DNA from 2 places in the Paenibacillus sp. FSL R5-0527 genome. Region 1 is predicted to be linked to the other one. Evidence: riboswitches for the same ligand, from Rfam matches in the RefSeq annotation. Region 1 holds a riboswitch; the other holds the start of a gene.
What was found. A riboswitch is a leader RNA that binds a small molecule or an ion and turns the genes downstream of it on or off. The one in region 1 is predicted to bind FMN.
Positions count from the first base shown of each region.

Region 1 (6,047 bases):
GCCGCGGCTGCGGACGGCGTGATTCATCTGGCGTTCACCGGCGACTTTTCCGACTTTGAAGCTGCGCTGGCTCTGGATTTGCGGGCCGCCCAAGCCATGGGGGCGGCGCTCGAAGGCTCCGGGAAGCCGTTCATTACCACGGGCCACCCTCACGAAAATGGACATACCGTGGACGATGCCGTGCTCGCCATGGCAGAGCGGGGTATTCGGGCATCCATCGTCACGCTTGCACCGACCGTGCACGGCGAAGGCGATAGGGCCTTTGTGCCGACGTTGATCAACATCGCCCGGGAGAAGGGCTTCGCCGCCTACATCGGCGACGGAATGAACCGCTGGCCGGCGGTTCACCGCCTGGATGCGGCGGTTCTGTACCGACTGGCGCTGGAATCCGCCCCGGCGGGCTCACGGCTGCTTGGCGTCGGCGATGTAGGCATTCCGTTCCGCGAGATCGCCGAGGTCATCGGGCGGCAATTGAACGTGCCGGCGGTTAGCATCACATCTGAAGAAGCAACCGCCCATTTTGGCTTTCTTGGCCCCATTGCGGCATTCGACATCGCAGGCGTGTTCAACACTGCGCAGGGGAGTCTGGCAACACGGGAGCTTCTGGGCTGGAAACCGGTGCAGCCCGGACTGATCGCCGATCTCGAAGAAGGGCATTATTTTGGGGTGTAGAGATTAAAGTTCCAAGAGACCCGTTCTTTCGGTGGCTGGAAGGCACGGATAATTCAGACATGTAGTTTAATTTAGAGTGGAAATGTTGCATTTTTCATTTTGTGGTGGTAACATTACCGCAGAGCCTATGACATGTCATAGGACCACAACCAAATAAGCTACAATCCTTCGGGGCAGGGTGCAATTCCCTACCGACGGTGATGGCTGAAACGGATAGCGGCGATTTTCGCCGGTCGGTATTAATCCCTCCGTTTCAAGCACGAGTCCGTGACCCGCGAAGCGCTGAACAAGCGCAAGCGGCTGAGCCGGTGAGATTCCGGGACCGACAGTATAGTCTGGATGGGAGAAGGAAAACGCGAAAAAACACGCTCGTTTTAGCTATGCTTTGATTATTTACTATTTCGGTGTGTGTTTGCAACCAAAGAGCTTTTTGTATTTCAAGTTCCGTATTTCACAAAGTTTAGTTGCGCGATGAAATGGCGGCTTGAATATACGGCGTCTTTAGGCTACCCGTCTTTTTGGCGGTATTGTCTTTGCCGTCTGCTCTTTTAGCTTGCGTCTTGCGTAGGATAACTCTCATACAACCCTGCCGGATTGGTTTCGGCAGGGTTATTTGGTTTTGTTTGGGGTTTTGGTTTGAGATTTATGTGATTTTGGATTCGGCGGGAGGCGAGAGGCAATGCAAGTGATCGATGATGAATACTACATGGGGCTGGCCCTGGATATGGCCGAGCGGGCCCAAGGCCAAACCGGCGTCAACCCGGTGGTCGGCGCGGTGGTCGTAAAAGACGGCGCGCTCGTCGGCCTGGGGACGCATCTTGAGCGCGGCACGCCGCATGCGGAGGTTCACGCGCTGAACATGGCCGGAGCGAACGCCAAGGGCAGCACCGTTTACGTCTCGCTGGAGCCCTGCAGCCATTACGGTTTGACGCCGCCTTGCGCCGAGCGGCTGATTACCGAGGGGGTCAAGCGGGTCGTGATCGCCTGCGAGGATCCGAATCCCCAGGTTGCCGGCAGGGGCATCGCCATGCTCCGCGATCAGGGGATCGAGGTAAAGGTGGGCGTGCTCCGGGAAAGGGCCGTGAAGATCAACCGGAAGTTTATCAAATTTATTACGACGGGGCTCCCCTACGTCACGGTCAAAACGGCCAGCACGCTCGACGGCAAAATCGCCTCCCGCACCGGGGACAGCAAATGGATTTCCAATGAAAGCGCGCGGGAAATCGTGCATACGATGCGGCACCGGCATCAGGCGATTATGGTCGGCGTCTCCACCGTCGTTGCCGACGATCCGCAGCTCACAACCCGGCTTTCCGTTCCGGGGCTGTCGCCGGTCCGGTTGATCGTCGATTCCACGCTGCGGATTCCCGAAACGGCCAAGGTGCTGCAGGATCATGCGGCCCCGACGATCCTGCTGACGACGGAGCGGGCCGATCCGGCCAAGGCGGAGCTGCTAACAAGCCTGGGCGCCGAAGTGATGCGCTGCGGAAACGGGCCGCAGGTGGACCTCAAACTTGCCCTGGAACAGCTCGGAGCCAAAGGCATCTCGTCCGTGCTGGCGGAAGGCGGCGGCCGCTTAAACGGCTCGCTTTTGCAAAACCGGCTTGTGGATGAAATCGTGTTGTTTTTTGCCCCCAAGCTAATCGGCGGCGGCCAAGAGACGGCGGTGAATTTCAGGTTTGCCGGCTTCGATTTGATGCGGGACGCCGTCACCTTGCGGGATATGGAAATAACGCAAATCGGAGATAATGTGTGCATCCGGGGTTATCCGGTTTGGAGCGAAACGTAAATGAACCAGAGGAGGGAAAAGAGATGTTCACGGGACTTATCGAGGAAATCGGAACGATGAAGTCGATCGGCCGCAAGGGAGAGGCGATGCTGCTGGAAATCTCCGCGCAGGTGGTCACCGAAGATATCAAAATCGGGGACAGCGTCGCCGTCAACGGAGTCTGTCTCACGGCCACCGCCGTAGGCGCCGCCTCCTTTACGGTCGATGTGATGCCGCAAACGTACCGGAATACGAATTTGAAAGATTTGAAGCCGGGCAGCCGGGTCAATCTGGAACGGGCGATGGCGGCAAACGGGCGCTTCGGCGGCCATATCGTTCAGGGGCATGTCGACGGCGTCGGGAAAATCGTCGGCACAGGCCGGGACCAGAACGCGGTCGTATACGAAATCGCACCGCTTCGATCTTCTTTGTTCAAATACATCATTCCCAAAGGTTCGGTTACGGTGGACGGCATCAGTCTGACGGTCGTGGAGGCCGGGAGCGGGAAATTTGCCGTTTCGATCATCCCCCATACCCTTTCCGAGACGGTGCTTGCGTTTAAACGCCCGGGAGATACGGTAAATGTGGAATGCGATGTGCTGGGAAAATACGTGGAGCATTTGCTGAAATACGGAAAAAATCACGGCGAACCTGAGGATGAAGGTCCCGGCAGCCCAACCGGCCAATCCGGAATCGATCTGCCGTTTTTGACCGCCAACGGTTTTGCCTAAAGTTTGTTGAAACAGGAGGGGAAAAAGCATGAGCGAGATACGATTGGACCGTGTGGAAGATGCGATCTACGAGTTAATGCGAGGCAAAGTTATCATCGTCGTAGACGATGAAGACCGGGAGAACGAAGGGGACTTCGTCGCCCTGGCGGAAAAAGCGACGCCGGAAGTGATCAATTTTATGATCACGCAAGGGCGCGGACTCGTCTGCCTGCCGATCACGCAGGAGCGGGCCGAAGAGCTTGATTTGCAGCCGATGGTTGCGCAAAATACCGATTATCACGGGACGGCTTTTACCGTGTCCATCGACCATGTAAATACGTCGACCGGGATTTCCGCCTATGAACGTTCGCTTACGGTCAAAGGGATTATGGACCCGAACGCGAAGCCGGCGGACTTCCGGCGGCCCGGCCATATGTTCCCCCTGATCGCCAAAAAAGGCGGCGTGCTCCGGCGCGCGGGCCACACGGAGGCCGCGGTCGATTTGGCCCGTATGTGCGGCTCGTATCCGGCGGGGGTCATCTGCGAGGTGATTAAGGAAGACGGGACGATGGCCAGACTTCCGGATTTGGCCGAGATCGCCAAAACGTTTGATCTGAAGCTGATCAGCATCAAAGACTTGATTCATTACCGCAACGAAAAGGAAAAGCTGGTCAACCGCGAAGTCGAAGTGCGGATGCCCACCGATTACGGCGAATTCCGCGCGGTCGCTTATACGAACGAGGTTGATTCGAAAGAACATGTGGCGCTGGTTAAAGGCGAAATCAACAGCACTGAGCCGGTGCTCGTCCGCGTTCACTCGGAATGTCTGACCGGCGATGTGTTCCATTCGCATCGCTGCGATTGCGGCCCGCAGTTTGAAGCGGCGCTCCGGCAGATCGAGGAAGCGGGGAACGGCGTGCTACTGTACATGCGCCAGGAAGGACGAGGCATCGGGCTGATCAATAAACTGAAAGCCTATAAGCTGCAGGAAGAAGGTTACGATACGGTCGATGCCAATCTGAAGCTCGGTTTTCCGCCCGATCTCCGCGATTATGGGATCGGCGCGCAAATCCTTAAGGATTTGGGCGTGCGGAAAATCCGCCTGCTGACGAACAACCCGCGCAAAATCAAAGGCCTGGAGGGATACGGCCTGGAAGTGGTCGAGCGGGTGCCGATTCAAATGAAGGAAAACGCCGATAACGCCAAGTACTTGCATACGAAGCAGACGAAGCTCGGCCACCTGCTGAAGTTCGACGATCTTGAGCAAGACGAGTCGCCCCGGGTCTGACAGGCCGAAGGGCGAACCGCTAGCGATTTTCATTCCAATAATGAAAGGTATGATTCGATATGGCTAACGTAAACGTATTTGAAGGGCATTTAATATCGGAAGGGTTAAAATATGCGATCGTCGTGGGGCGCTTCAACGAGTTTATCACGAGCAAGCTGCTGTCCGGCGCGCTGGACGCGCTGAAGCGGCACGGCGCCAAGGACGAGGAAGTCAGCGTCGCCTGGGTGCCGGGCGCATTTGAAATTCCGTTTGCGGCTCAAAAACTGGCGGAAAGCGGCAAATACGACGCGGTCATCACGCTGGGCACCGTTATCCGCGGCTCCACCTCGCACTACGATTACGTCTGCAACGAAGTCGCCAAGGGCGTCGCGGCGGTTGGCCTGAAAACCGGCGTTCCGACGATCTTCGGCGTTTTGACGACGGAAAATATCGAGCAGGCGATCGAACGCGCCGGCACCAAAGCCGGGAATAAGGGTTGGGACGCGGCGATAACGGCGATCGAGATGGCAAACTTGACGAAACAGCTAAAATAGTGCTTATTTAATGTAGTACTCTAATCGACGTTAGGGTACTACTTTTTTCATTTTTAAGGTAAACTTATTTACATATGTATGGTTACGGGTGGAGGATGTTCATTGACGACAGTATTGTACAAGCTGGAAACCTTCGAGGGGCCGCTGGATCTGCTTTTGCATTTGATCGACAAGGCGGAGATCGACATTCAGGATATTTCCGTCAGCGAAATTACGGATCAGTACCTCGAGTATTTACAAGACATGCAGGAGCTTGAGCTTGAAGTGACGAGCGAGTTCCTGGTGATGGCGGCGACGCTGCTGTCGATGAAAAGCAAGATGCTGCTGCCCAAGCCGCCCGTAATCGAATTTGACGATGATTTCGATTATTTGATGGAGGATGACGAGGACCCGCGGGAAGAGCTGATCCGCAAGCTCATCGAATACCGCAAGTATAAGGAAGTCGCCGGGCATTTGCACGAGCGCGAATGGGAGCGGAGCCTGATCTTCTCGAAGGAGCCCGAGGATTTAACTCCGTTTATGCCCGAGGTGGTGGAGAATCCGGTCAAAGGACTGCACGCCGCCGATTTGATCGCCGTGTTCCAGAAAGCGCTGAGACGGGCGGCCAAGCGAAATACGGTAGCGCGAATCCATCGGGATGAAATATCGGTCAAGGACCGGATCAAGGAAGTGGTGTCGGCCCTCCAGGAGTTGGGGAGGGGCGGAAGACTGCTGTTTTCGAAGCTGCTGCATGACGGGATGTACCGGCATGAGATCGTCGTAACCTTTTTGGCGGTGCTGGAGCTGATGAAGATGAAGCAGATCGTTTGTTACCAAAACAAATTGTTTGATGATATTGTCATGGAGTGGAGAGGGGAAGGAAACATCAATGGATTTTCAGGAATTGAAATCGATTATTGAGGGGTTGCTGTTTCTGGCCGGGGAAGAAGGCCTCAGCTTGAAACAGCTGGCCGAGGTAACCGAGCAGCGGCAGGAACTCGTCGCCGACGCGCTGGAGGATATGAAGTCGTCGTTCGAGCGGGCCGAAAGAGGGCTGCAGATCGTGCAGATCGCGGGCAATTATCAGCTTGCGACGC
Region 1 covers NZ_JBBOYI010000001.1:5,177,093-5,183,139, reverse strand. The annotation lists gene NYE69_RS22935 (SDR family oxidoreductase) at 1-672, shown strand, start outside; FMN riboswitch at 833-1,027, shown strand; gene ribD (bifunctional diaminohydroxyphosphoribosylaminopyrimidine deaminase/5-amino-6-(5-phosphoribosylamino)uracil reductase RibD) at 1,352-2,461, shown strand; gene ribE (riboflavin synthase) at 2,485-3,171, shown strand; gene NYE69_RS22920 (bifunctional 3,4-dihydroxy-2-butanone-4-phosphate synthase/GTP cyclohydrolase II) at 3,200-4,438, shown strand; gene ribH (6,7-dimethyl-8-ribityllumazine synthase) at 4,498-4,971, shown strand; gene NYE69_RS22910 (segregation and condensation protein A) at 5,050-5,871, shown strand; gene scpB (SMC-Scp complex subunit ScpB) at 5,840-6,047, shown strand, end outside.

Region 2 (6,047 bases), 2.8 Mb from region 1:
AAAGAGCAAGGAAGAGAATTAGGATGAGGGTTGAAGGGGGAGTTTTTTCATGAAAATGATGAAATGGATGATGAGCCTGGCGCTGCTGGCGCTTGTGCTGACTGCGTGCGGGAGCGGCGGCGGACAAGACCGGGCGGCGAAAGGCGCCGGGAATGAAGCGGGGACGAACGGGGCAACTTCGGCGGCAGCGTCTGCGGAAACAACAACGACAACGTTGAAGGTAGCCACCTTGATTCCGCCGATGACGGAAATTCTTGAATTGATCAAGCCGCAGCTTAAGGAGGAGGGCATCGACCTGGAACTGGTGGTATTATCCGACAACGTGCAGCCGAACGATGCCTTGGCCAACAAGGAAGTCGATGCTAATTTTTTCCAGCACGTTCCTTATATGGAGCAGTACAATGAAAGCAAAAACGCCCATCTAGCGGCGGTTCAGCCGGTATATCACGCGGTGTACGGCGCATATTCCAAAAAGTACAAATCGATGGAGGAACTGCCGGACGGGGCGACGATCGCCATCGCCAACGATCCTTCCAACATCGCCAGGTCGCTGATGATGCTGGATAAGGCGGGGGTCATCAAGCTGAAGGAAGGCGCGGGGCTGGAAGCCACCCAGGCGGACATCGTGGAAAACAGCCATAATTACAAATTCGAAGAAGTCGATTTGCTCATGCTGGCCCGGATGCTCGATGACGCCGATCTGGTGCTGATGACGCCGGCGTATGCCAGCCCGCTCGGACTGACGCCGAAGAAGGACGCGCTGCTGACGGAAACCGTCGATTCCGCGTTTGCCATTACGCTTGTCGCCCGCGAGGACAACAAGGATTCGGAGCCGGTTCAAAAGCTGGCCAAAGCGATTTCCAGCCCGGAAGTGAAACAGTTCCTGGAGCAAAAATACGACGAGATCGCGCTGCCGGCGTTCTAAAAACGGGATCTGGCATCAAAAGGGACTTGGCATCCAAAGGGACCTGGCATCAAAGGGGACCTAGCCAGCCTAGCCTCAGGAGTGCTGTGTTGCACTGCATGACAGAGGTCGAGCACAGAGGCCGGCGCATCGGCTGGCGCATCGGCGGGCTGCCGGCGGCAGGCGGCATAAGCCAAACTTCCCTCTTCATAAGATAGTGATAGCGAATTGTTTGTGAAGGAGGGAAGACGATGCAGATCCATGTCGTTCAGCGGAATCAGACCATATACAGCATCGCCGATACTTACGGCATCCCCTATGACGATATCGCGGAAGCGAATGAAATTCCGGATCCCAACCGGCTCGTCGCAGGCCAAGCTTTGGTTATTCCAACCGTCGGCAGCTATTACCGGGTTCAGCCCGGCGACAGCCTGTGGTCGATTGCACGGCGGTTCGGAATCAACTATCGGGAGCTGGCTCGGGTAAACGGCATCTCTCCGGACCAGACGTTGTCGGCCGGGTTTCGCCTGTACATTCCTCCCCGCCCCAAGCGGAGCGCGGAGTTTAACGCCTATGTGGAACCGCGTGGCGGGACCGTGGCCCCGGCGCTCGAGGAGGGGGCGCGGGAGGCGGCCCCGCATTTGACTTATCTGGCGCCGTTCAGCTTCCAGGCGCGGCGGGACGGTTCGCTTAAAGAACCGTTGCTGGACAACTTTCCGGCCATCGCCGGAGAGAACCGGGTCGTGCTGATGATGGTCGTTACGAACCAGGAAAACGACCGGTTCAGCGATGAACTGGGACGGATTCTGCTGAACGACCTGCCCGTCCAGGACCGGCTTTTGGACAATATCGCGGCCACGGCCCGCAATTACGGATTCCGGGACATTCATTTCGATTTCGAGTTTTTGCGGCCGGCCGACCGGGAAGCCTACAATGCCTTTTTGCGGAAAGCGCAGGCCCGTTTCGGGCGGCAGGGCTGGCTGATGTCGACCGCGCTGGCGCCCAAGACGAGCCGGGAGCAACAGGGGCTGTGGTATGAAGCCCACGATTACCGGGCGCACGGGGAAATCGCCGATTTTGTCGTGATCATGACCTACGAATGGGGCTACAGCGGCGGACCGGCGCAGGCCGTATCGCCGATCGGGCCGGTCCGCAGGGTCATCGAATACGCGCTGACGGAAATGCCGGCGGCGAAAATTATGATGGGGCAAAATTTGTACGGCTATGATTGGACCTTGCCGTTCGTACCCGGCAGCGTCGCGCGGGCGGTCAGTCCGCAGCGGGCGATCGAAATCGCGGCCCGGCATAATGTGGCGATCGAATACAGCGCGCGGGCGCAGGCTCCTTTTTTCAGGTATACGGACGGGGAAGGAAGACGGCATGAAGTGTGGTTCGAGGACGCCAGGTCCATCCAGGCGAAGTTCGATTTGATCAAAGAGCTGGGTCTCAGGGGCATGAGCTATTGGAAGCTGGGCCTCAGCTTCCCGCAAAACTGGCTGCTTATCGAAAGCAACTTCGACGTGGCGAAGCGGGTGTAATTCAGGTGGGTAACGTTGGGCAGGTAATGTCAATGTCGGGAGGTCTTGAATTTTCAAGAATTTTCAAATATAATTTTCATGTGATTTTTGCTACAGTGATATTGGGGTGGATGCGTTATGCTGAAACCAACCCAACATTTTAAAAAAAATTTAAATGAATATGGATCTTCGGGGTAAGGTGAAATTCCTGACCGGCGGTGAGGTTCCTCTGTTCCATGGGAAGAGAGGGGCTTAAGCCCGCGACTCGTTTACCGCGTGTTGTCCGCGGTTGGCGACTGACTTGGTGCGATTCCAAGGCCGACGGTATAGTCCGGATGGGAGAAGATCAAACAAGCAAGTTTGAACGGAGCTTTTTTGCTCTGGCCAGGCTTATTTGGTCGCCCCCGCAACCCCTTTTGTAGGAAGGATTGCGGGGGTTTTCTACGTAGACCCCATATTCAAGAAGGGGACATCATTATGAAAAATGCAAGTACAAGCAGCAGTGTAAACGGAGTAGGAGCGGGAACCGGCAAGGCCGGTTTGCAGGCCGGACGCAGCGCCGGCACGCTGGCGGGAGGGTCCGCAGCGCCAGGCGGCGCGTCAGGGAAGGCGGCAGCCTTGGCCGGGAACGCGGCCGCGAAAGGTACGGCGAAAACCGGGTTTTGGCTCGTTGTTTTGGGAGCCGCCCTTTGGGGCGTCGACCCGCTGTTTCGGGTCATTTTGCTGAAGTCGCTGACGTCGGCGCAAATCGTTCTGATTGAACACATCATCATCGCTTTGGTGGCCGTTCCGGTGTTATGGAAAAACCGCTCCGAACTGAAAGGGCTGGGCTGGCGCCACGCCGGCGCGCTGCTCTTCATTTCCTGGGGCGGGTCGGCGATCGCCACCATCCTGTTCACGATGGCGCTCTCCAGCGGCGATTTGAACGCCGTGCTGCTGCTGCAAAAAATGCAGCCGCTGTTCGCTATCCTGCTCGCCGGTCTGCTGTTGAAGGAGAAGCTGCCGCGCCACTTTTTCGGATTGCTGGCGGTCGCTTTGGCCGGAACGTACCTGCTTACTTTCGGATTTACGGTTCCGATCGGGCACTGGAGCGATTTCGTGCAAATCGGCAGCCTGCTTTCGCTGGGAGCGGCCGCGCTTTGGGGCGGTTCCACCGTGATGGGGCGGCTGATGGTCGGGAAGATGAAGTATGAGACGGTGACGTCGCTGCGGTTTATTTTGGCGCTGCCGCTGCTGCTGGCCATCGCCTGGAACGAAGGGGCGGGCTGGAACCTGCCGGCCGGAGGCTGGCAGATCGCCGCCGTTTCGCTGAACATGCTTGGACAAGCGCTGCTGCCGGGTCTCCTGAGCCTGCTCGTCTACTACAAAGGGCTGACGACCACGAAGGCTTCGGTAGCCACGCTGGCCGAGCTGAGCTTCCCGATGGTCGGGGTGCTCGTCAACTGGGTGGCGTTCCAGCAGATGATTACGACGGCCCAAGTGTGCGGCTTCGTGCTGATCTGGGCGGCGCTGTTCATCATCTCACGCCAGGGCGGCTCGCCCGCCGCGGAGACGAAAGCGGGCAACTCGGGCAACCCGGGCAACGCGGGCAAAGTGGGCAAAGCTGGCGCTTAACAGGGAAGATCGTTTAGCTTGTGTGTTAACTAACTTTGATTTTGGGGACCTCTGTTGCGGAGGTCTTTTTTGTTGCCAAGAGGAATTTGGGAGTATGGGGCTTTGGCTGGTCCGGCACTTTCTGGATGGTCCTGCGCGCGACTGAATGCGGATTTGTAAACACGCTGACTGGTGACGGTGATTTTATTGGATATATCCAATAGAACGGAATTCTGCTTCCAATTTCACAAGCTTGATTGGATTTTTCCAATAGAATCGGATAAAATTCTCAGAAAAGAGCCTATCGCAGCAAATCTATTGGATTTATCCAATGAGACTGCAGATTTGGCCGCGATGCCGGAGTAAATCTATTGGATTTATCCAATGGGACATAGCTCCAGGACTGAGGAGAAGCTAATAGGGGCAGGCTCGATTGAACCCATATAATGTTAAGGAGCGAATTATGAAAATATTTATCGGACAACCTGTCATGGAATACGGGACCGATCAGCTCGAAAAAGCTCTGGAAAAAAATACGGGCGCGGATTTATATCTTTATCCCGAGGGATATTTGAACGATAATCTGGAGTCGGCTTGTAGTCTTGCCCAAACGTACAATAAAACGATCATCACCGGCTACAAAAAACCAAAGGACCGAGCTGTGATCATATTCGGGAGCGGTGGCATCGTCCTGGATCGGGCTAAATACGACGATCCCAAGGTAATCGAGATGGGCCGCATGAAAATCGGCTTCTTATTATGCGATGAACTTATTCTTCAAGGTCTTTCGACGGTCAGTGAGAAACTTGACCTGATCGTGCATCCCATCGGAGTTGGCATGTTTAGCGAAGGGCAGTTTGAGGAATGGATGAACCTGGCTAAAAAAACCGCGCGAGAACACCAAGCTATCATGCTGGGGACCAGCCACGCGAACGGATCCTATAAAAACTGCGGAACCTCCATCCCGATCGCCTATGGTGTAAACCGATATGGGGAGGAAATATTCGTCATGAAAAACGATACGCGGAGTGTTGTGTTGGATTTAGATACACTCGATAATGAAATTTTGGCTTAGAGCGTTGCGACTTCGAGACTCAACCAGGATTTGAAGAAAAGCTGGAAATTTACTTCGTGATGAGCTATGTCTTAAAAGAAAGATCGCCGGTTACCCTGCTTTCTTGGCCAGGATAACGCGGCGATCTTTTTTCATGCCCATAAAAAAAATAAAACGCTTGGAGGCTTACTTTCCGTCTATAAAGTGAGAGTTCAAGACAGATCAGCAGCATTCAGGCTGAAGAAAGAAGCTTATGAACAGGGAGGGCATCATGAAAGAGGAAAAGCTGGCCGTGGCGGTTTGCACGGGAGACGAAGAAGCCTTCTTCAACTTCGTGTCCAGGCACAAGCGAAAGCTCTACGGCGTTGCATACAGCTACATGCACAACGAGGCCGACGCGCTGGATATGCTGCAGGAAGCAGCATATAGAGGGTGGTCGAAATGCCACACATTAAAAGATCCCGGCGCAATGCTGCCTTGGTTGATCCGAATCGTCATCCATTGCTGCATAGAAGAATTAAGACGGCAAAAACGCCGGAAACAGATCATCTTGGAGCGCTCCGTTACATACACCCCCGAGATGATAAGTGTTGCAAAGCTCGACATGGAAAAGGCGCTAAACCGCCTAAAGCCCAAGTACAGAAATGCAATTATACTCAGGTACTACAATGATATGACCGTTCCGGAGATCGCCCAAATACTCGGGAAGGCGGAGGGGACCATCAAGACGTGGCTGCACCAGGGACTCAAGCAATTGCGCAGCAAAATAAATTACGGGGACGAACATGGAGGTGAACTTCAACATGGCCAATCATGAGGACTGGATAATGGAAAAAAGCTGGCAGGAAGTACGTCAGGCTGCCGGAAGAGTAACGGACGAGAAGTTGGACGAGGCGCTGCGGCAGGGCATACAGCGGGCTGCTCGTGAACGGATGCGTCCGTTGTCCCGATTGCGGACGATGAAGCGGCTTCGCGTTGC
Region 2 covers NZ_JBBOYI010000001.1:2,328,804-2,334,850, forward strand. The annotation lists gene NYE69_RS10190 (MetQ/NlpA family ABC transporter substrate-binding protein) at 50-925, shown strand; gene NYE69_RS10195 (glycoside hydrolase family 18 protein) at 1,156-2,442, shown strand; FMN riboswitch at 2,603-2,772, shown strand; gene NYE69_RS10200 (DMT family transporter) at 2,899-4,035, shown strand; gene NYE69_RS10205 (hypothetical protein) at 4,478-5,089, shown strand; gene NYE69_RS10210 (sigma-70 family RNA polymerase sigma factor) at 5,340-5,885, shown strand; gene NYE69_RS10215 (DUF4179 domain-containing protein) at 5,872-6,047, shown strand, end outside.
Region 2: another riboswitch for FMN. It lies ahead of NYE69_RS10200 (DMT family transporter); the one in region 1 lies ahead of ribD (bifunctional diaminohydroxyphosphoribosylaminopyrimidine deaminase/5-amino-6-(5-phosphoribosylamino)uracil reductase RibD).